2 regions of the Spiribacter sp. SSL99 genome follow, and region 2 is predicted to be linked to the other one. Evidence: predicted binding sites of a transcription regulator. Region 2 holds the regulator's gene; the other holds the start of a gene.

Region 1 (5,900 bases), on a different contig from region 2:
GGGGATAACAAACCAACGTATCTGTGCGCTGCTGTCCCACAAGTGGACCCGCACATCTGGCCCCAAATTCAATCCAAATTCCTCAAGTACGGCGCGAGGTTCCCGGGCCGCACGCGCACGGAACGCAGGGTCCTTGTACCAGTAGGGCGGAAGCCCCAATACCGGGAATGGATAACAGGAGCAGAGTGTGCAGATGATCATATTGTGATCATAGGGTCCATTTGCGACTGCACGCATATGCTCCCCTTCCGCACCCGCCATGCCGGTAGGGAAGTCCATAGAGGCTATCGCGCCCGGAGTATCCTCAACCAGCCATTCCTTGAATGTTTCATCTGTCCAGGCACGCGCAACAATCCGGGCGCCGTTGAACGGCCCCATCTTGGTATCGAAATACTCTAGAATTTTATCGATTGACTGCTCGCCAATTATGCCCTTCTCTATGAGGAGTGATTCAAGCGCGTTAGCACGGGCCGCGTTTCTTTCTTCCCGATCATCAGAATATTCGAAAAGCTCTTGCATGATGAACCTCTTTATTAGTCAATTTCGTCAAGATACGCTTCAAATAGATCGGCATAAAGGCGCGTATGCTTCTCACCTAGATCGCCCCAAATTTCGCCTTCATCGAACATGACGCTATACACTGGCATCGGTTCTCCGATCCCGTCAGGGCCTGTGTCTTGAAAATACGAATATGCCCCCTCGTATACGTGAACAACTTTGCCGATCCGGTTGCGCAGGTATCCTGGTAGTCTGGTGTGCTCTGTAACGTGATTGTCCCGTATCCGCACCAAGTTACCAACCGCGAAACGCGGAGGCTCTTGTAATTCCGACTTCGGGGAGTCTCCGAACTGCATGTAATGAAGTATCTGGTCGTCCACCTGCTTGCTTGCGGACTGCTTGGGAGGAACGGACACACCTTCGTAATATTGCTTCGCAGTTTCTTCAAGCTCTTCGCTCGTAATATAGCCCTCCTCGATGAAGAAACCGGAGATACCGCCGAGCCACTTTTCATAGTATCGGTATTTGAAGTATTCGAACGGGTTCATATTCTCCGCGCCTTTGCGGAGATCCGCCCATGTCCACTCGCTTTCGAACTCAAGATTCGATGGGCGCTCCTTCAAGTGATTGCTTAATGCCATCATCGCCATATGGATACCAAATATCCGCTTCTCCCACTCTTGGACAAAGACTTTCCTCTCGGTGCTGACTGGGCCGACATTCTCAAGCCCACCAAGTCTATGTTGCAACTTCATAACATTCTCCTTGGGTACTTCTTCGTCACTACTATATGACTACGGTTTGGTGGAAACCTGTTTTTCCGTTCCAATTTTCACCAGTGAGTTAGCCAATTTCTCGTGTCCAATGCCAAAAATACCGCCGGCAATTACTGACGTACTTGCCACGAGGGCAGGATTCGAGATGCCTGCATGGGTTATTGGTAGCCCTAGTGCTGCGGAGGTCCCTACAGTCGATGCAAAACCAAAAACTACGGTCGGTGTGAGGCTAAGAAGCTCGGAGCGACCAACTTGCACCATGGCGGCGCTTCCGACTCCAACGCAAATCGCAGCCGCGATAGCCGATCCTCCAAATGCCGTCGATGCAATGAGGCTCAGGCTCGCAATCGCGACACCTACCAAGTTGGATACAACGGATTGCTTAAAGCCGGCAACTCCGCCCCCCGCTACGAAAAACGAAGCCCATGCAATAAAAATTACCCAGACTTGGAGCGGTAAAACTGTGGCCGTTAAATAAGTTGCTAGTGCGCCTAGCAAACCGATCCCAATGCTCATCGCTGTCATGTGCTGCATGATTTACCTCAAACTGTAATGCTTTCCGTATTGTGATTAGCGCTATAGCCGCCATTAGGGTTATCTAGCGGCACGCCTGAATTTGATAATTTATTACCCCGGATGCACTCATAAAATCCCTCGCGTAGCGAACTTTCGTTGAGATTGCGACCAATAAATACAATCTGGTTTGTACGATCTTCATTAGCCTTCCAGGGCGCGCCGGGACGCCCGTCTAGGACCATATGAACTCCCTGAAAAACGAATCGCCGTGGGGACTCGTCCATGTCTAGGATGCCCTTCATCCTGTAAATGTCTGGGCCATGGTCCTGAACCAATTGATTGATCCAGCGATTGAAACGATCGCTGTCTACGCTGCCAGAGATGCGTATGCTGGTCGAAGATACTTCATCCTCATGCTCATGGGCTGTTTCCGTTAGCAAGCCAGGATCCACCGTAAGTGCATTTCTCAAATCGAAGGCTCCGATGTCCAGTAAATTCTCCAGAGGGACATCACATTGTGCTGCAGTGTAAATATCAGCGAGTGCGTTCAACTGCTGGATTCTGTCAATTATAGAATCGGTTTCGACCTCGGAAAATAGGTCTGCCTTGTTCAAGATAATTACGTTTGCGAAGGCGATCTGTTCTTGCAATTCGTGGCTGTCCCAATGGTGCTTGATATTAACTAGATCTACAACCGTAATCGTAGCGTCAAGCGTCAATGAGCTCACTGTTCTTTCATCCAAAAAGAATGTTTGGATTACTGGTCCAGGATCGGCTAATCCAGTCGTTTCTATTACAACCCGATCGAATTGGTGGTTATCGGTTAGCAAGTTACTGAAGCTCTGTATTAGATCTGACCGGACGGTGCAACAAATGCACCCATTGTTCATTTCGATAACTTCCTCGTCGGTCGTAACGATAAGCTCGTTATCAATGCCGACTTCACCAAACTCATTTACGATCACGCAAATCCTTTGCCCATGGTCCTCCGTGAGAATACGATTCAGGAGCGTAGTTTTTCCTGCTCCTAGATATCCAGTTATTAGTGTGACTGGTAGCTTCTCCATCATCGCTCCATCGCGTTCAAATAAGGGAAAGTAATGTGTCTGCTTCGGTCAGGGCGGTGCCCCACGTTATCCGATAACAATTGAAGCGGCGGAAATGAGGCCGATCCCAGCAATAGCGCTTGCTGCGGCTGTCTGAGCCATCGCAGATAGTTTTTGGTGGTTTGCGAGTAACCAGCGCGTAAGGAGATAGGCGGCGGCAGCGAGGCTAAATTGAGTGATCGTGAAACCAGTGAGGTAGGCGACCAATGGTGACGTTTCGGCGCCGAGTACCGCTCCTGCGTAGGCTTGGCCATGAAAAAATGCGGCAGCAGAGCCCGTGGCGGTCAGGAAGAGTTTATATTGAGGTTTCAAAAAGACGGTTGCGGCGACACCGAGAAGCGATAGTGCTACCATCAACTCGGTTGCGGGGAACGTGAATCCGGACCAACTCAGGGTTGTCCCGGCGATCGCAGCGGCGATCAGCGCGAGTGGGGTGGTAAGCCCGCGCATCGCGCCAAACCCAAGCACGATCCCTACGCCAATAATGAATGCGAAGTGGTCAATGCCTATGATTGGGTGAGCTAAACCTGAGAGAAACCCATGGAGGTACGTCTCGGGTGTTTCGCCGCCCATGGGGTGATGGGCGAGAGATGCGGTGCTAAGAAACAGAGTTGTTGATGCCAGTGCGGTAGCGAGGGTTTTCAAAGGGGAGCTCATGCTGAATCCTCCATCTGCGTCGGTACTGAACAATGGTTGGCCACGCTTGCTGTTGCAGGGTTCGTGCCATTTGCTTCCCGGGTGGACAGAGATTCCGTAAGGAGCTGATTATGCAAAGGATTCCGGTCGTTTCGGATGAATTGGTCGCTTGCCGAGAGGGGGCTTCATCGCGGATTTTTGCACCATGCGGACGCACAGTGAACTTCAATGGTGCGGATTGACGGTGCCTAAATACCCCGATAGCAGGCGTACAGGGTGATTTGCTGAAGAGTGGAGCTATTACCTGGTGCGATCGTAAGCAATGGGATGGACTTCACCCACTCTATCTCGCAGATATGAGGCGGGTCTTTGATGAGGAGCGGAACCATGGCCATTGCTGTTGTCGGTGTTGATCACGCCAAGAACGTCTTCCACCTCCATGCGGTTGATCAGCGTGGGACGGTTGTTTTCCGTTGCGCTCGCAAGCGACACGACTGGATCGAGACCGTACGAGAACGCGTCGAACCTGGTGCAGTGATTGCCATGGAGGTATGCGCCTCTTCTCATCATTGAGGTCGGTTGCTCCAGTCCTACGGTTATGAGGTTCGGCTCGTCCCCGGTCAATTTGTGAAGCCGTTCGTGAAGAGCAATAAGAACGATCGCGTCGATGCAGAGGCCATTACCGAGGCCGCGATGCGTCCTGGTATGCGGTTTGTGGCGGTCAAGTCGCAACGCCAGCAGGATCTGCAGGCCCTTCACCGTGTCCGGGACGATGTCATCCAATAGCGCACGGCCAAGGCCAATCAGATCCGTGGCTTGGCGGCCGAGTACGGCATCATTGCACCGGTGGGTCTAAACCAGCTTCGCAAGGCAATCCCCGAGTGGCTAGAAGATGCGGACAACGGGTTGTCTGACCTTTTCCGCCAAATCCTTGCGGGTCTGCGCCATGACCTTGTATCACTCGATGAGCGAGTCGAGGTGCTCACACGCTCTATTCAGCAGGTGGCTGAACGGGACCCCGTTGCCAAACGACTGCTGGGTCTCCGCGGCGTTGGCCCGCTGTGCGCGACAGCAATGGCCATTGAATTGCGCGATGGTCGGCAGTTCCGCCGCGGGCGTGACTTTGCATGGTCACTGGGACTCGTGCCGAGACAAGACAGCACCGGTGGCAAGGCGAGATTGCTTGGCATATCCAAGCGAGGAGACGCTACATGCGTAAGCTGCTGGTCCACGGGGCGCGGGCTGTGATCCGTCATCACAAGGTGGATGAAGATCCACTCCACCAATGGATTAGCCATCAGATGGCGCGCAAGCATCCAAATGTTGTGAGTGTGGGCTTGGCCAATAAAACAGCGCGTCGCCAGGGCAAGGTAGCGTCAAGTGGTCTAAAAGCGAGGTAGCCACCGGAGCCCTCTTCAGCGCTCACGCCGCGCTCTCGATCGTGAGTTTGTCGGCGTCCTTGTGAAGTGACCCCCTCCAGAACTGCACAGGTTAGAGTGCAGATGACAGGGGGGCATCATGAGCAACGAGGCACCCGTCAGATGCTGGACCGCCAAGCGCAAGTCGGCGGTGGTAATCGATAATTTCAAGGGCAAGACCACGCCGGTCAAAGTGGCCCGGCAGCATGACTTCACCGTTGCCGAGGTCGAGCGCTGGGTCGAGGAAGCCGAGCGGAACATGGAACACGGCTTCCGCACCCGACCGAAGGACCTGCGGGAGCAGTACGAAAAGAAGCTGCAGGAGATCCGAGAGGCGCTCGGGGATGCCCATCTGCAGATCTACGCGCTAAACGGTATCGGCGCCTGCTCGACGACGAGGAGAACTCGTGAGGTCGCTGCAGGCGGAGCTCCTAGCCAAAGGTCACTGTGTCTTGCTCAGTAAGCTCTGTGGCTGGCTGGGCGTCCCGAGGCGGTCAATCTATTACAAACCAAAGGCTTGGCCTAAGGTCACCCATCCAGCGCTAACAGATCGGGTGAAGTTGGCCATGCAGCGGTTCCCGACGTATGAATACCGGCGCCTGGCGATCGTCCTTGGCGAGAACAAAAGCCGATCCAGCGGATCTTGCAGATCAAGGGCTGGCAGGTGCGCAAGCGGCCTCAAGGCTTTAGGCCAAGGGCGAAGGCGCTGCCATTGGTGATCCGCCAGCCGGACGAGCGTTGGGCGACGGAAAGCTGTCATGTCTGGTGCGGTCGGGACCGGCGCGGTGCATTGGCTGCCGTGACCGCCTGTTGTACCCGCGAGATCCTTGGCTGGCGCCTATCCAGCAGCGGTGCCACCGCAACCGCGGAGGCCGCGCTCGAGTAAGCCTTGATCAGCCGCTTGGGACACCTGCAACGCATTGAGCGGCCGTTGATGCTGCGAACGGCAA
Region 2 (16,187 bases):
GGCGGGGCCGCTCGAACCATGGCTGGATCGGTGATGACGACACCCGTGCCCGGCTGCGCGGCGATGTCGTGATGACGCGCCAGACCGCCGAGGGTCGGACCCGGCTGACCACCCAGCGACTGGATGCAAGAATCCCCGAGCGTTACGCCGAGACGGATCAGCCCGTCACAATGACCCGCCCCGGGCTGCGGGTGGATGCCGTCGGCGCACGGGTATGGTTTGCGCAGGAGCGCCTTGAACTGCTGGACGATGTAGAGGGAGTGTACGATGCGGCTTCACCCTGAGCGACTCTGGATCGGCGCCCTGCTGGCGCTTGTGGTGGCCGTGCCGGTCGCGCATGGCCAGGACGGCGATGGGGCGTCCGCCCCGCCACCGGTGGAGCTGGTGGCCGACCGCGCCGAGGTTGACGAGGCCGAGGGCATCAGCGTGTATCGCGGCGACGTCGTGCTGACGCGCGGCACCCTGCGCATCACCGGCGACGTCATGCGGGTATTCAGCAATGGCGCGGGCGAGCTCGAGCAGGTGACCGTGGATGGCACCCCGGCCACCTATCGCGAGACCGTGGCGGATGCCGCCCCGCGACGGGCCGAGGCACCGCGGATGGAATACTTCGTCGCCGGCCCCGAGCGGCTGATCCTCAAACAGGGCGGACGCCTCTGGCAGGGCGACAATACAGTGACCGGACGCACCGTCACGCATTACCCCGAAACCGCCCGTACCGTTGCCGAGAGCGGCGCTGACGACGACGAGCGCGTCAATGTCAGCGTCAACCCCTCGACGGACTGACCGGCATGGCGCGCAACCAGCTCGAGGCCCGCGGGCTGTCAAAAACCTATCGCGGACGCTCAGTGGTGGATGGGGTCTCCATCGGCCTGCAGAGTGGGGAGATCGTCGGTCTGCTGGGCCCGAATGGAGCCGGCAAGACCACCAGCTTTTACATGATTGTCGGCCTGATCCGGGCGGACGCCGGGGTCATCCGGCTGGATGGCGATGACATTGGCAGCCTCCCCATGCATGCCCGGGCGCGGCGCGGGATCGGCTACCTGCCGCAGGAGGCATCGGTGTTCCGGCGGCTGTCGGTGCTCGACAACCTGCTCGCCGTGCTCGAGACCCGTGACGGGCTGTCACGCCAGGCACGGCTTGAGCAGGCGGAGGCACTCATGGAGGAGTTCGGCATCGGGCATCTGCGTGACCAGGCCGGGATCAGCCTGTCGGGCGGCGAGCGACGGCGCGTTGAGATTGCCCGGGCGCTGGCCGCCGATCCGCGCTTCATCCTGCTGGACGAGCCCTTCGCCGGCGTTGATCCGATCTCGGTGGGCGACATCAAGGGCATCGTCCGACACCTGGCGGAGCGCGGTATCGGCGTACTGATCACCGATCACAACGTCCGCGAGACGCTGGCCCTGGTCGACCGTGCCAGCATCCTCAACGCCGGCCGGGTGATCGCCGACGGGACCCCCGGCATGATCCTCGACAACGCCGAGGTGCGGGCGGTCTACCTGGGCGAGGACTTCCACCTGTGAGACTGGCGGGCGCCGGACAGCCGGCGTTACGCTGTCCAGACCAATTCGCACGCGGGGAACAATGAAGCAGTCGCTTGAACTTCGGGCCAGTCAACAGCTCACCATGACGCCCCAGCTGCAGCAGGCGATCCGGTTGCTGCAGCTGCCGGCGGCCGAGCTGGCGCTCGAGATCCGCGAGGCGCTCGAGTCCAACGTCATGCTCGAGCCCGAAGACGACACCGATCACGCCGCCGCAGCCGCCGCGCCCGAGGGGGCGACGCCGGCCACCCCCGATCCGTCGGAAGAGCGTCTGGGCTCGAACGCCACCGACGCCACCGAGCTGGGCGAGGGCATGGCGGTCTCCGAGCACTGGGATGACACCGGTCATAACGGGCCGGCGGGCGCCACGGCGGAAGGCGACGGCGGCAGCGACTTTCTCGATCGCCAGGCGGCCCCCGCCGATTCGCTGCGCGATCACCTGCAGTGGCAGGTCGATCTGTCCAGCCTGGGCGCGACCGACCGCCAGATCGCCGCCGCACTGATCGATGCCCTGGACGAGCGCGGGCATCTGGCCGAGCCGGTCAGCGAATTGCGGTCCGCCCTCGACGCCGATGTCGACGCCGACATCGACGAGGACGACATCAACGCCGTCCTCACGATCCTCCAGCACATGGACCCGATCGGCATCGGCGCCCGTGACGCCCGCGAGGCACTGCAGATCCAGATCGACGCCATGCCGCCGGACACGCCCGGGCGCCAGACCGCCCGCCAGGCCATTGAAGCCGACTGGTCACTGTTCAGCCCGGGCCGGCAGGTCGCGCTGCGCGAGCACCTGAAGGTCGACCAGGAACAGCTGGACGTGGCCCTGTCGCTGATCCGCCGACTCGACCCCCATCCCGGATCGCGATTCGGCGAAACCCGCACCGATTACGTTGTCCCCGACTGTCGGGTGCGGCGGGTCAACGGCCGCTGGCAGGTCGAGATCAACCCCGAGGCTTCGCCCCGGGTGCGCATCAACGACTACTACGCGAGCCTGATCCGGCGGGGCGACAGCAGCCGTGACAACAGCCTGCTGCGCGATCACCTGCAGGAGGCACGCTGGCTGATCAAAAGCCTGGAGTCGCGGCGCGACACGCTGCAGCGCGTGGCCGAATGCGTCGTCGAGCGCCAGCAGGCGTTTCTGGAGTATGGTGAAGAGTCGATGCAGCCACTGGTGCTGCGCGATGTCGCCGAGGCCATCGACATGCATGAATCGACCGTATCGCGGATCACCTCGCGGAAATACATCCTCACGCCCCAGGGGACGCTGGAGTTCAAGCATTTTTTCTCAAGCCATGTCCCGACGGCCGACGGCGGTGAGTGCTCGGCGACGGCCATTCGCGCGCGCATCCGCCGGCAGGTGGCGGCAGAAGATCCGGCCAGGCCACTCAGCGATTCACGGCTGACCGAGACGCTGCGTGGGGAGGGCATTCACGTGGCGCGGCGAACCGTGGCCAAATACCGGGAAGTCATGGGGATCGCCTCGTCAACCCAACGCAAACGGCTACGCTGAAGAAGAAAACATAAGGGGAAATCATGAAAATCGACATCACCGGCCATCACGTCGATGTCACCAACGCGCTGCGTGACTACGTCGAGGAGAAATTCCAGCGCCTCGAGCGCCACTTTGATCATGTCGTCGACGTCCATGTGATTCTGACCGTCGAGAAAAAGACCCGTAAGGCGGAGGCCACCCTGGTGGTCAGCGGCGCCCGGCTGTTCGCCGAGTCCACCGCCAGCGAGATGTATGCCGCCATCGACCTGCTGGTCGACAAGCTGGACCGCCAAGTCGTCAAGCACAAGGAAAAGCGCAGCGACCATCATCCGGAGCAGGGACGCGTCGGCGATAATCTGGAACCCTGAGCACCATGGAGCTTACCCGACTGCTGTCGGTGACGCGCACGCAGTGCGGGGTCGACGTCACCAGCAAGAAACGCGCCCTGGAGCGCATGAGCGAGCAACTCATGGCCGATACCCGGGCGGGCGGCGACGCCACGCGCGCCATCTTCGAGGGGTTGATCGTGCGTGAGCGTCTGGGCAGCACCGGACTGGGGCGCGGGGTGGCACTGCCCCATACCCGCAGTCCCGATATCGAGACCCCGCGTGCCGCCCTGGTCCGTCTGAATACACCCGTCGCCTTCGACGCCGCCGACAGCCAGCCGGTGGATCTGCTGCTCGCCCTCCTCGTCCCTGAGCACAGCAACGATGAGCATCTGCGCATTCTCGCCCGGCTCGCGGAGCTGTTTCGCGACGAACACCTGTGCACGCGACTGCGCCAGTGCCGCAGCGACGCCGAGCTCTACGCCACCATGACCGGCAGCGACGACGGGGCGCCCGACGCATGAGCCAGATCCCCGGGACGCTGATGCGGGTCAACGGTGTGGGCGTCCTGATTCGGGGCGAGGCGGGCATGGGCAAGAGTGACACCGCGCTGATGCTGCTGCGCGCCGGTCATCAGCTGGTGGCCGATGACGCCGTGATGGTCATACACCGCGGTGACCGGCTGATCGGCCGGGCACCGGACGCCGGTCGCGGGCGGCTGTGCCTGCGCGGGCCTGGGATCATTGCGGTCGGCGATCACTTCGGCACCGGTGCGGTGGCCGACTGGTCACCCATCGACTGCGCCATCGAACTGACCCGGGCCCGACGCCCGGCAAGCGCCACGGCGGACTGGCAGACCCTGACGATCCACGGCATCGGACTGGCCCAACTGGCGCTGTCGCCCGAGCGGCCGGTCGCGGCGATCATCGAGCTTGTGGCAGTGACCGCACCGCGGCCCTGGAAGGTCCCGGAGGCCAGCGCATGCGACTGATCATCGTCAGCGGCCTGTCCGGATCGGGCAAGAGCGTCGCCCTTGCCACCCTGGAGGACTCGGGCTTCTACTGCATCGACAACCTGCCGGTGGATCTGCTGGATGCATTCGGTCAGCACATTGCGATGAGTGGCGAGGAAGCCGACTACGCCGTGGGCATCGATGCACGCAACCAGCCCGCATCGCTGAGTCGCTTTCCCGGCATCCTCGACGCCATCGCCGCCCACGGCCTGGACACCGAAATCGTCTTTCTGGATGCGGATGACGCCACCCTGCTCAAGCGCTTCTCGGAAACCCGCCGCCGCCATCCGCTGAGCGGGCCGGATATCCCGCTGAATGAAGCGATCAAGGGGGAACGTGCCCGCCTCGTCCCGCTCCACGAGCGTGCCGATCTGACCGTGGACACCTCGCAGACCACGTTGCATGAACTGCGCCAGATCATTCGCAGCCGACTGGCCGAATCGCGCACGCATCTGTCGGTGCAGCTGGAATCATTCGGCTACAAGCACGGCACCCCCACCGACGCCGATTTCGTCTTTGACAGCCGCTGCCTGCCGAACCCGCACTGGCAGCCCGCCCTGCGGCCGATGACCGGGCGCGACCGGGCCGTGGCCGACTTCCTGGCCGACAGCCCGCTGGTCGCCCGCTATCTCAAGCAGATCCAGGGGTTCATGGATGACTGGCTGCCGGTCTTCGAGGCCGAGAACCGCAGCTATCTGACCATCGCCATCGGCTGCACGGGGGGCCAGCACCGCTCGGTCTATCTGGTCGAGGCGCTGGGTGCCCACCTGCGCGAGCACGCCACCGCCGTCACCGTGCGGCACCGGGAACTGCCATGAGCGCCGGGCTGCTGCTTGTCACCCATCCGGGAGTCGGCAAGGCCCTGCGGGAGACCGCCGAAGGGATTCTGCCGCGGCTGCCGCTGGCCATCGCCACCCTCAGCCCGGGCCCCCATGACCCGCCGGAGACCACCCTCGGCCGGGTCGAGGCGGCTGCGGCGGGCGTGGACAGTGGTGACGGGGTGCTGATCCTCACGGATGCGTTCGGCGCCACGCCGGCCAATATCGCCATCGCGGTGGCCCGCGGACAGGGCTATCCGGTGATCACCGGCGTCAATCTGCCCATGCTGCTGCGTGTGCTCAATTACCCGGAGTTATCGCTGGAGTCGCTGGCGCGTATGGCGTTGGCGGCGGCCCGTGATGGTATCCTCGAGGCCGTGGCGCCGGCCGTTGACCCGCCCGGAGCGAATCATGGCGTCGGATGAGACCCTTCACCGACGCCGCGTGCAGATCGCCAACCGGCTGGGGCTGCATGCCCGGGCAGCGGCCCGCTTCGCTGCCCTGGCCGGTGAGTATGCCGCCGAGATCCAGGTCAGCCACCAGACCCACACCGCCAACGCCAAGAGCATCATGGGCCTGATGATGCTGGCCGCCGGCCAGGGCAGCGACATTGAACTCCGCGCCCGCGGCGATGATGCGCAGGCGGCACTGGAGGCCATCGCCGCGCTGATCGCCGACGGCTTCGGCGAGGCCGACTGAGCCCGGACAGGAACATTCCATGGTCGAAGAGCGCGAGCAGAAACAGGGCCGGATCGCCGAGACGGTCACCGACCTCCTGCAGGATGGGACGGTCCCCGAGGCCCAGCGCATGCTCAACGCGCTTCATCCCTCGGAGATCGCCAATCTCCTGGAATCCTTCCCCACCGCGCAGCGCAAGGTCCTCTGGGAGCTGGTGGATGAGGAAATCGGCGGTGAAGTGCTGCTTCAGGTCAACGACGAGGTGCGCGGCGGGCTGATCCGCGAAATGGACGATCGTGAGCTCCTGGCCGCCACCTCCGGCATGGACATGGACGATCTGGCCGATTTCATGCAGGACCTGCCGAGAACGCTCACCGGCGAGATCCTGCGCTCGATGGACAACCAGAACCGTCAGCGCCTCGAGGCCGTCCTGGCCTACCCCGAGGACAGCGCCGGCGGTCTGATGAACACCGATACGGTGACCGTGCGCCCGGACGTCAGCCTCGACGTGGTGTTCCGTTACCTGCGCATGCGCGGCGAGATGCCCGAGCTGACCGATCATCTGTTCGTCGTCAGCCGTTATGACCATTTCCTGGGGATCCTGCGCGTCAGCGATCTGCTGACCCGCGACCCCGCGGGCCGGGTCGAGGACCTGCTGGATACCGAGGCCGTCGTCATCCCGGCCGAGATGTCGGATCGCGAAGTGGCACGCATGTTCGAGGACCGCGACCTGATATCGGCGCCGGTACTCGACGGCCGCGGCCGTCTCATCGGGCGCATCACCATCGACGACGTGGTCGACGTGATCCGCGACGAGGCCGAGCAGTCCATCCTGAGCATGGCGGGTCTGGGCGAAGAAGAAGACCTGTTTGCGCCGGTCTGGTCCAGCACCCGGCGGCGGGCCGGCTGGCTGGGGCTGAACCTGGTGACGGCGCTGCTGGCCGCTTATGTGATCGGTCTGTTCGAGGGGACCATCCAGGAAGTGGTGGCGCTGGCCGTGCTGATGCCGGTGGTCGCCAGCATGGGCGGCATCGCCGGCACACAGACCCTGGCGCTGGTCATCCGCGCCCTCGCGCTGGGCCAGATCGCACCGCGTAACAGTCGCGCGCTATTGCTCAAGGAACTGGGGATCGGGCTGCTCAACGGCCTGCTCTGGGCGGCGGTTCTGGCGGGCATTGCGCTGCTGTGGTTCGGCCGGCCGACCATCGGCATCATCATCGCCGCGGCCATGACCATCAACCTGGGCACGGCGGCCGCCTCGGGCGTGCTGGTGCCCCTGGTGCTCAAGCGGTTTGGCATCGACCCGGCCCTGGCCGGCGGCGTCATTCTGACCACCGTCACCGACATCGTCGGTTTTACCGCCTTTCTGGGGCTGGCGACGCTGTTTCTGCTCTAGGGAAAGTGGTGGCTACGGGTGGATTCGAACCACCGACCCCATCATTATGAGTGATGTGCTCTAACCAGCTGAGCTACGTAGCCTGATCGGAAGACCGCAGAGTATCCGGTGATCGGGGGGTGGCTGTCAAACCCCCGCCATGCCTCAGACGTTGAAGCGGAAGTGGCAGACATCACCGTCCCGCATGATGTACTCCTTGCCCTCGAGACGCATCCGCCCGGCTTCCTTCGCCGCCTGCTCGCCGCCCGCACTCAGGTACTCGTCGACGGCGATCACCTCGGCGCGGATGAAGCCACGCTGGATGTCGCTGTGGATGCGACTGGCGGCCTCGGGGGCAGTGGCCCCCTCCGTTACCGTCCAGGCCCGCACTTCCTTGGGGCCAGCGGTGAAGAACGTCTGTAGCGACAGCAGCGCGTAGCCCGCGCGGATGACGCGGTTGAGGCCCGGCTCATCAAGATCATAGGCGGCCAGCAGCTCGTTGCGCTCATCCTCGTCAAGCTGCGAGAGCTCGGCCTCGATCGCCGCGCACACCGGCACCACGCGGGCATTCTCGCGGGCCGCCAGCTGCTCGAGCTGGGCCAGCGCGGCATTGCCGCCCAGACCCTCTTCATTGACATTGGCGACGTAGAGCACCGGCTTGGCGGTCAGCAGGTGCAGCTCACCGAGCACCTCCCGGCCACTGTCATCCAGCGTCTGCGCGCGGATCGGCTCGCCGGCATCAAGGCCTTCCGCCATGGATCGCAGGGCGTCACGCATCGCGATCGCGGTCTTGTCGTTGGACTTGGCGCGGCGGCCGTAGCGGTCAATGGCCTTATCAACGGTTTCCATGTCCGCGAGCAGCAGTTCGGTGTTGATGGTCTCGATATCGGCGACCGGATCCACCCGACCCTCGACGTGATGAACATCATCGCTTTCAAAACAGCGCACCACATGGGCGATCGCATCCGTCTCGCGGATGTTGGCGAGGAACTGATTGCCAAGCCCCTCCCCGCGCGACGCACCCGCCACCAGACCGGCGATATCGACGAACTCCATGGTGGTGGGGACGACGCTTTTCGGCTGCACCAGCGCAGCCAGCCGATCCAGGCGCGGATCCGGCACCGGCACAATGCCGACGTTCGGGTCGATGGTGCAGAACGGATAGTTCTCCGCCGGGATCCCGTTTTTGGTCAGGGCGTTGAACAGGGTCGACTTGCCGACATTCGGCAGACCCACGATGCCGCACTTAAAGCCCATGGATTGCTCTACTCCCGCGTGTGTAACTGCTGTTGCGCCCGGTCCCAGTCGCCGGCGGCCAGCGCCGGTGCCTGGGCCGCGGCGGCATCAATGGCTGAATCAATGGCCGTACGCTCGGCCCGACCCGGCGCGTGGAGCACGTAGGCGATGACCTGATCGCTGCTGCCCGGATGTCCCACACCAATGCGCAGTCGGGCGAAGTCGCGGCTGCCCAGCGCCGGGATGATGTCGCGCAGGCCATTGTGGCCGCCATGCCCCCCGCCGCGCTTGAGCCGCACCACACCCGCGGGCAGATCGATCTCGTCGTGGGCGACGAGGATGGCTTCCGGGGGGATGCGATGAAACCGCGCCAGCGCCGCCACCGCCCGGCCGCTGTGATTCATGTAGGTATCGGGGCAGAGCAGGTGCAGATCCAGGCCCGCGTCGCGATAACGGCCGATGGCACCGTGGAATTTGCGCTCGGCGCGCAGATCCACGCCGAGTCGCTCCGCGACCCGCTCCACAAACCAGAACCCGGCATTATGCCGGGTCCCCGCGTACTTGGGCCCGGGGTTGCCGAGCCCGACGATCAGACGCACCAACAGGCCTCAGTCCTGCTCCTCCGAGCCCTCACCGGCCTCGCTTCCGGCGCTGTCATCGCCCTCTTCGCCGCCTTCCTCGTCTTCCTCGACGGCCTTGCGCGGCATGTGGATGCTGACCAGCACCGGATCATGGTCGTGCTCGACATCCAGCCCGGGAAAGACCACGCCCTCGGGGGCATCGATCTGTGACAGGTGGATGGATTCACCGACATCCAGCTGGGCGATATCGACGTCGATCGAGGTCGGCAGATCGTCCGGCAGACACTCCACGTCGATTTCGATCAGGTCATGGTGGACCACACCGTTGCCCTGCTTGACGCCAATGGCCTCGTCCTGATGCAGCAGATGGATCGGAACCTGCTGGCGCATTTTCTCGCCGGCCTTGATCCGCAGCAGATCCATGTGGGTCACCAGTGGCTTGAAGGGGTGACGCTGCAGATCCTTGAGGATCGCCTTCTCGGTCCGCTTGCCCTTGACCTTGATATCGAGGATCTGGGAGAAGAACGTCTCCTCGCGCATCAGGCGCAGGACCTGTTCCTCGTCAAAGGACAGCGACACGGGTTTCTTGCCCGCCCCGTAGAGGATGCCGGGCACCCGCTTGGCACGACGCAGGCGGCGGCTCGCACCCTTGCCCTGGTCGTCGCGTACGGCGGCATCCAGTTTCAGTTCAACACTCATTGCAGTTTTCTCCGTCAGGGCCCCCGCGACCAGGGGCGATTGGGACGATCAGTCGACGAAAAGCTCGCTGACCGACTCGTCGTTGTTCACCCGCCGCATGGTCTCGGCGAGCATTTCCGCCAGCGACAGCTGGCGAATCCGGTCACTGGCCTCGGCGGCGGGGGACAGCGGAATGCTGTCGGTGACCACCAGCTCGTCCAGATGACTGTTTTCGATGCGCTCGATGGCGGGGCCCGAGAGGACCGGGTGGGTGATATACGCCACCACGCGTCCGGCGCCCCGTTCCTTGAGCGCGGCGGCCGCCTGGCAGAGCGTCCCGGCGGTGTCGATGATGTCGTCGACAATCACGCAGGTCTTGTCCTCGACATCACCGATGATGTTCATGACCTCGAGTTCATTGGCCCGCGGCCGGCGCTTGTCGATGATGGCCAGATCGGCATTGTCGAGGCGCCGCGCCACGGCCCGGGCGCGCAGGACACCGCCGACATCCGGCGATACCACGATCTTGTCGGCATGGGTCTGGCGCCAGATATCCCCCAGCAGGACCGGCGAGGCATAGACGTTGTCGACGGGGATATTGAAAAACCCCTGGATCTGGTCGGCATGCAGATCAACGGTGATGACCCGATTGATGCCCGCGGTGGTGATCATGTCGGCGGCGAGTTTGGCGGTGATCGGCACGCGCTGCGATCGCTGCCGGCGGTCCTGACGGGCGTAGCCGTAATAGGGAACCACCGCCGTGATGCGCGCCGCCGATGATCGCCGCAGGGCATCCGCGATGACCATCAGCTCCATGAGATTGTCGTTGGTGGGCGCGCAGGTCGGCTGGATGATGAACACGTCATGGCCGCGCACATGCTCGTTGATCTCGACCTGGACCTCGCCATCGCTGAAGCTGGTGACCACGGCATCGCCAAGGCGGGTCTTGAGGTGCGAGGCCACGGCTCGGGCGAGATCCGGATTGGCGTTCCCCGCGAACACCATCATGCTTCCGTTTTCCATGGCGTGTGCACCCTGCTCCTGATATGTGGCTGGGGCGGCAGGATTCGAACCTGCGCATCCGGGGATCAAAACCCCGTGCCTTACCGCTTGGCTACGCCCCATTTGATGATGCCTGCTGCATTGCGAGCCGATCGAGCAGTGGCGAGTGATTCGCTACCCGCGTCACCCAGACCGTCCCACGATCATCGACGCCCCTGCGCGCCCGCTCGGCGGCGTCGCGATCGTCAAAACAGGCAAAAAGACACCCCCCCGTGCCTGTGAGCCGCGACGGCCCATACTCCGAGAGCGCGTCGATCGCGCTCGCGACCGGCGGATAAAGCCGCCGGACGGTTGCCTCGCAGTCATTGCGCAAGGCCATCGTTTTGAAGCCGGATATTGTTATACGCTCAGTATGCCGTGTCAATTTGGGATCACCGAACACCGCCGCCGTGCTGACCTCGACCCGCGGGTCCACAACCACCAGCCACGGGCGGTCGGCCTCCACCACCGTCAACCGCTCGCCCACGCCCTCCGCCCAGGCCGCCCGGCCGCGGACAAAGACCGGGACATCGGCCCCCAGCTCCAGACCGATGGCCTCCAGGGCCGTCCCGCTCAGGCCGCATCCCCAGAGCGCGTTGAGGGCGACGAGGGTCGTCGCGGCATCCGAGGACCCCCCTCCCAGGCCAGCGCCGGCGGCGATGCGTTTATCGACATGAATATGCACGCCGGCCCGGCAACCGGTCCGGGCCTGCAGGGCGCGGGCGGCGCGGACCACCAGATCATCCGCCGCCGGCAGCCCGGCAACGCCGCCGTCACGGGTGATCTCCGGGCCGTCAGTCAGCGTAAAGTCGAGCCCATCGCAGGGTTCGATGAACTGAAACAGGGTCTGGAGGGCGTGATAGCCATCCGGCCGCCGGCCGGTGATGTGCAGGAAGCGATTGATCTTGGCCGGCGCCGGCCAGCCCGTTGATCGCTGGCTCATCCCCCCGGCGACCAGTGGCGGACCACCATGCGGACCGACGTCTCCGCCCGGGTCACGGCCACGCGTCCGGGGAGCGAGAAACCGCCCACCGACTCGAAGGCCTCGTAGCTCACCCGCCAGCCGCCCTGACGGATCACGCCCGGGCGCCCCGCGGGATCCAGAGTGACGCGCCCCTCGAGCCATGGCACCGGTTGCCCGGTCACCCAGTAGCGCAGAAAACCCACCGGCAGATCGTAACCAGTGACCGCCCGTACCAGTTCACGCGGGCTCTCGGCACGGTAGCGTCCGCCATCGGCCGTACGCACCGTAACCCCGTCGGCGTCGCCAGTGATGCGCAGGCTTCCGGCACCCAGCGCGCCGCGCAGATCTATTCGGTATGCCGCTTGATCCTGACGCCAGGTCAGCGCAGCGGTCGCCCCCTGTTCACCCAGTTGCAGCGACGTGCGGCCGTTGAGCTGCCACGCGTCCGGGGCGGCCGGCGGCGTCCAGTCGGCCAGCCGCACGCTGTCATCGCTCACCTCGGGGGCTGGCGGCCGAACCGCGCAGCCGGCCAGCAGCACGCCCAGCGTCAACGCCGCCGCCAGACCCGCAAAGCGCCGCCACCGGTTCAATTCAAACGCTCCATGGTCTCCTCCAGCACCGGGTGATCACTGTGACCGGACGCGGCCGCCCGCCAGATGGCCCGTGCTTCGTCGCGCCGTCCCAGCACCCAGAGCACCTCTCCCAGATGCGCGGCGATCTCCGGGGCGCCATCGGTCATTTCGTGGGCACGCCGCAGATACTCAAGCGCCGCGGCAGGCCGGCCCTGACGGTATTCCGCCCAACCCATGCTGTCGATGATCGCCGCCGATTCGGGGCGGATCCGGTAGGCCTCTTCAATCAGGGCGGCGCCCTCGTCGATGCGCGGGGTCTGATCCACCAGGGTGTAGCCGAGGGCATTGAGGGCCTCGGCATGGGCCGGATCGTCCCGAATGATGCGGCGCAGATCGGTCTCCGCACCGGCGAGATCATCCGTGGCAATCCGCGCCATGGCACGCGCGTAGCGCAGTTCGGCATCCGCACTCCGCCCCTCGAGCGCACGGTTGTAGACCTCGAGGCTCTCACCGGTCCGGCCGAGCCGGCGCAGCAGCCGGCCCTCCAGCAGCAGACTCCGGCGCGTGGCCGAGCCGGCGCCCGCCCTGAGCCGGCGCAGCGCCGTCAGCGCCAGTTCATCCGCGCCGCTGCGCAACGCCAGAACAATGGCGGCATTGAGCATCCGCGGCTGTGTCGCGCCCGCCTCGACCAGCTGCCGGAATTCCTCGAGGGCGGCGGCCTCACGCTCGCGCTCGAGCAGGGCCCGGGCGTATTCGAAGCGCAGCGAGGCATTATCCGGCGACGCCGCCAGCAATTCAGCAAAGATCGCGAATGCCGCGTCAGGCCGGTCCAGTGCCAGCAGGGCATCGGCGCGCAGCAGGCGGGCACTGCGCAGGTCCGGTTGCCGATCGAGCGCCTGATCGACCGCCTCGAGGGCGATCCGCGGCGCCTCACGAGCGATCGCCACCCGGGCCAGGGCCAGTCGGGCCGCCCGGGATTGCGGCAGGGCGTCGGCAATCGCCGCCATGACCTGCAGGGACTGCGCTGGCAGTGCCCGATCGGACAGGCGCCGCGCCAGCCCATCAAGGGCCACATCACGCTCCCCGGGGTCATCCGGGAGGCTTTCAAGCAACCGGGCCGCGGCCCCCTCGACATCGTCGTTGCGTAGCCTCACAAGCCCCTGCAGGCGCAGGGCGTCACGACTGTCAGGAGCGAGCTCGATCCATCGCGCGGACAGCCGCCGGGCGGCGGCCAGGTCATCGGCAAGCAGTGCCAGCCGCGCGCCCCGCTCCACCGCGGCGGCGTCGCCAAGGCGTCCGCCGACGGCATCGTAGAGCCGGCTGGCGCGCTCCACATCACCCCGCGCGGCGGCGAGCTCGGCGGCCATCACGCCGGTCAGGGGCGAGGCTTCAACGGGATCCACCGCCGCCCGGCCGTCGTCCTTCACCGGCGCACAGGCCACCATCAGGGCAACGGCCAGAAAGCCCCCCAACCCCCGCCGCCAGCGGGCCTGTCGCCAATGTCGAGTCGCGAACCTTTTCATCGACCCCGTATCCTACTTGTGTTGAGGCAATGCTGCCCTACAATCTGCCACATTCCAGTCAACCGGATCCCGATGCCAGTCGTCACCCTGGGGCTCAACCACGAATCCGCACCGCTCGCCGTCCGCGAGCAGGTGGTGTTGTCGGCGGAAACGCTGGACAGTGCACTGTCCGCGCTCGCCGAGCGCCCCGGCGTGCGCGAAGCGGCGGTATTGTCCACCTGCAACCGCACCGAGATCTACGCGGTCCTGGCGCCCGAGGCCACTCCGGCCATCCTGCATCGCTGGCTGGCCCAGCAACAGGATCTGGACCCGGACTGGCTCGATCCGTATCTCTACACACTCGAGGGCCGGGATGCCGTTGTCCATCTCCTGCGGGTGGCCGCGGGCCTGGACTCGCTGGTGCTGGGCGAACCGCAGATCCTCGGCCAGGCCAAACTGGCCTATCACTCGGCCGCCGGCGCCGGTCTTCTGGGGCAGATCCTGGACCGGCTTTTCCAGCATGCGTTTTCGTTGGCGAAGCGCGTGCGCACCGAGACGGCGATCGGGGCCCATCCGGTGTCGGTGGCGTTTGCCGCGGTCACCCTGGCCCGTCAGATCTTCGATCGACTGGATCGCCGGCGCGCGCTGCTGATCGGCGCCGGGGAGATGATCGAACTCACCGCCCGGCACTTCCGCGAGCAGGGCATGGGTGAGCTGGTCATCGCCAACCGCAGCCGCGAACGGGCCGAGTCACTGGCAAGCACCTGTGGCGGCAGCGCGCTGGGACTGGACGAGCTTGAGGCGTTCCTGCCCCGTGCCGACATCATCATCTCCTGCACGGCCAGCCCCGAGCCGGTCCTCCACTATGATCAGGTCCGCGCAAGCCTGCGCCAGCGCCGCCATGAGCCGGTGTTCATGGTCGATCTGGCAGTGCCGCGGGATATCGAGACCCGCATCGACCAGCTCGAGGATGTCTACCTGTACACTGTCGATGACCTGCGCGATGTCATCGACCGCAATCAGCGCAACCGCGCGGCGGCCGCTACCGAGGCGGAGGCCCTGGTCCAGGAGCAGGCCGACCGGTTCATGGACTGGGTGCGCACCCTCGATGCGGTCAGCGCCATCCGACGCTTTCGGCGCCACGGCGAGCGACAGCGCGAGTATGCCCTGGAGCAGGCACGCCGCGAGATCAGCGCCGGCCAGCCCCCGGAACAGGTGCTGGAGGCACTGGCGCACCGGCTGACCCGCAAACTCCTGCATCTGCCCACGCTGGGCCTGCGTGAGGCGGCCCGCAGTGGCGATCCGGAAACCATCCGGCAGAGTCGTCGCATGCTGGGCATCGACGAAAGCCGGGACGACGACGAATGAACGACAATCTGCGCCGCAAGCTCCAGAGCCTTCTGGAGCGCCATGAAGAGATCGAGCAGTTGCTCGCCGACCCCGAGGTGATCGGCGACAACCGCGAGTTCACCCGCCTCTCGCAGGAGTACTCGCGACTCGAACCGCTGGCGGCCACGCTGACGGCGTTCGAATCGGCGGAAACCGATCTGGCCCACGCCGAGGAGCTGGCCGAGGACGGCGACGAGGCGATGCGGGCGCTGGCCGAAGAGGAAATTGCCACCGCCCGTCGCCGTCTCGAGTCGCTTGAGCGGGATCTGACGCTGCTGATGATCCCCGAAGATCCCAACGACACCCGCAACACCTTCGTCGAGATCCGTGCCGGAACCGGCGGGGACGAGGCCGCGCTTTTCGCCGGCGATCTGCTGCGGATGTATCTACGCTACGCCGAACAGCAGGGCTGGCGGACCGAGCTGCTCAGTGAAAGCCCCGGCGAACAGGGCGGCTACCGCGAAGTGGTGGCGCGCATCGCCGGCGATCGGGTCTACTCAAGGCTCAAGTTCGAATCCGGCGCTCACCGGGTCCAGCGCGTGCCCGCCACCGAGTCCCAGGGCCGCATCCACACCTCGGCCTGCACGGTCGCCATCCTGCCCGAAGCCGCGGAAATTGATGAAATCGAGATCAACCCCGCGGATCTTCGCGTGGACACCTTCCGGGCCTCCGGCGCCGGAGGGCAGCACGTCAACAAGACGGACTCGGCCGTGCGCATGACGCATCTGCCCAGTGGCGTGGTCGTGGAATGCCAGGAGGAACGCTCTCAGCACAAAAACCGGGCCAGGGCCCTGTCCCTGCTGCAGGCGAGATTGATGGACCAGCAGCGGGATGCGGCGGTGGCCGAGCGGACCGAGACCCGACGCCAGCTGGTGGGCACCGGTGATCGATCCGATCGCATCCGTACCTACAACTTCCCGCAGGGCCGGGTCACCGACCATCGGATCAACCTGACCCTGTACAAGCTGGAGTCGATCCT

Evidence for each region. The regulator sigma-54, encoded in region 2, starts transcription at its own class of promoters, with help from an activator protein. The targets are predictions, from matches to a motif close to TGGCANGNTNCNTGCTT.
Region 1: BA899_RS04055 (HupE/UreJ family protein) is a predicted target of sigma-54. The motif match lies at 3,606-3,622, and genes of this name have one in related genera.

What each region holds. Positions count from the first base shown of each region.
Region 1 is NZ_MAOM01000015.1:75,759-81,658, forward strand. It holds gene nthA (nitrile hydratase subunit alpha) at 1-519, opposite strand, end outside; gene nthB (nitrile hydratase subunit beta) at 534-1,253, opposite strand; gene BA899_RS04045 (DUF1097 domain-containing protein) at 1,293-1,799, opposite strand; gene BA899_RS04050 (GTP-binding protein) at 1,817-2,860, opposite strand; gene BA899_RS04055 (HupE/UreJ family protein) at 2,924-3,553, opposite strand; gene BA899_RS10110 (hypothetical protein) at 3,920-4,105, shown strand; gene BA899_RS10115 (transposase) at 4,172-4,318, shown strand; gene BA899_RS10120 (transposase) at 4,607-4,780, shown strand; gene BA899_RS09960 (hypothetical protein) at 4,744-4,932, shown strand; gene BA899_RS04065 (transposase) at 5,051-5,413, shown strand; gene BA899_RS09965 (hypothetical protein) at 5,594-5,836, shown strand.
Region 2 is NZ_MAOM01000018.1:18,332-34,518, reverse strand. It holds gene lptC (LPS export ABC transporter periplasmic protein LptC) at 1-284, shown strand, start outside; gene lptA (lipopolysaccharide transport periplasmic protein LptA) at 268-786, shown strand; gene lptB (LPS export ABC transporter ATP-binding protein) at 792-1,523, shown strand; gene BA899_RS06735 (RNA polymerase factor sigma-54) at 1,585-3,054, shown strand; gene hpf (ribosome hibernation-promoting factor, HPF/YfiA family) at 3,078-3,404, shown strand; gene BA899_RS06725 (PTS sugar transporter subunit IIA) at 3,410-3,886, shown strand; gene BA899_RS06720 (HPr kinase/phosphorylase) at 3,883-4,353, shown strand; gene rapZ (RNase adapter RapZ) at 4,344-5,192, shown strand; gene BA899_RS06710 (PTS sugar transporter subunit IIA) at 5,189-5,617, shown strand; gene BA899_RS06705 (HPr family phosphocarrier protein) at 5,604-5,891, shown strand; gene mgtE (magnesium transporter) at 5,911-7,266, shown strand; tRNA gene BA899_RS06695 (tRNA-Met) at 7,273-7,349, opposite strand; gene ychF (redox-regulated ATPase YchF) at 7,411-8,502, opposite strand; gene pth (aminoacyl-tRNA hydrolase) at 8,511-9,083, opposite strand; gene BA899_RS06680 (50S ribosomal protein L25/general stress protein Ctc) at 9,090-9,761, opposite strand; gene BA899_RS06675 (ribose-phosphate diphosphokinase) at 9,810-10,763, opposite strand; tRNA gene BA899_RS06670 (tRNA-Gln) at 10,790-10,864, opposite strand; gene ispE (4-(cytidine 5'-diphospho)-2-C-methyl-D-erythritol kinase) at 10,855-11,724, opposite strand; gene lolB (lipoprotein insertase outer membrane protein LolB) at 11,721-12,335, opposite strand; gene BA899_RS06655 (tetratricopeptide repeat protein) at 12,332-13,840, opposite strand; gene hemA (glutamyl-tRNA reductase) at 13,913-15,187, shown strand; gene prfA (peptide chain release factor 1) at 15,184-16,187, shown strand, end outside.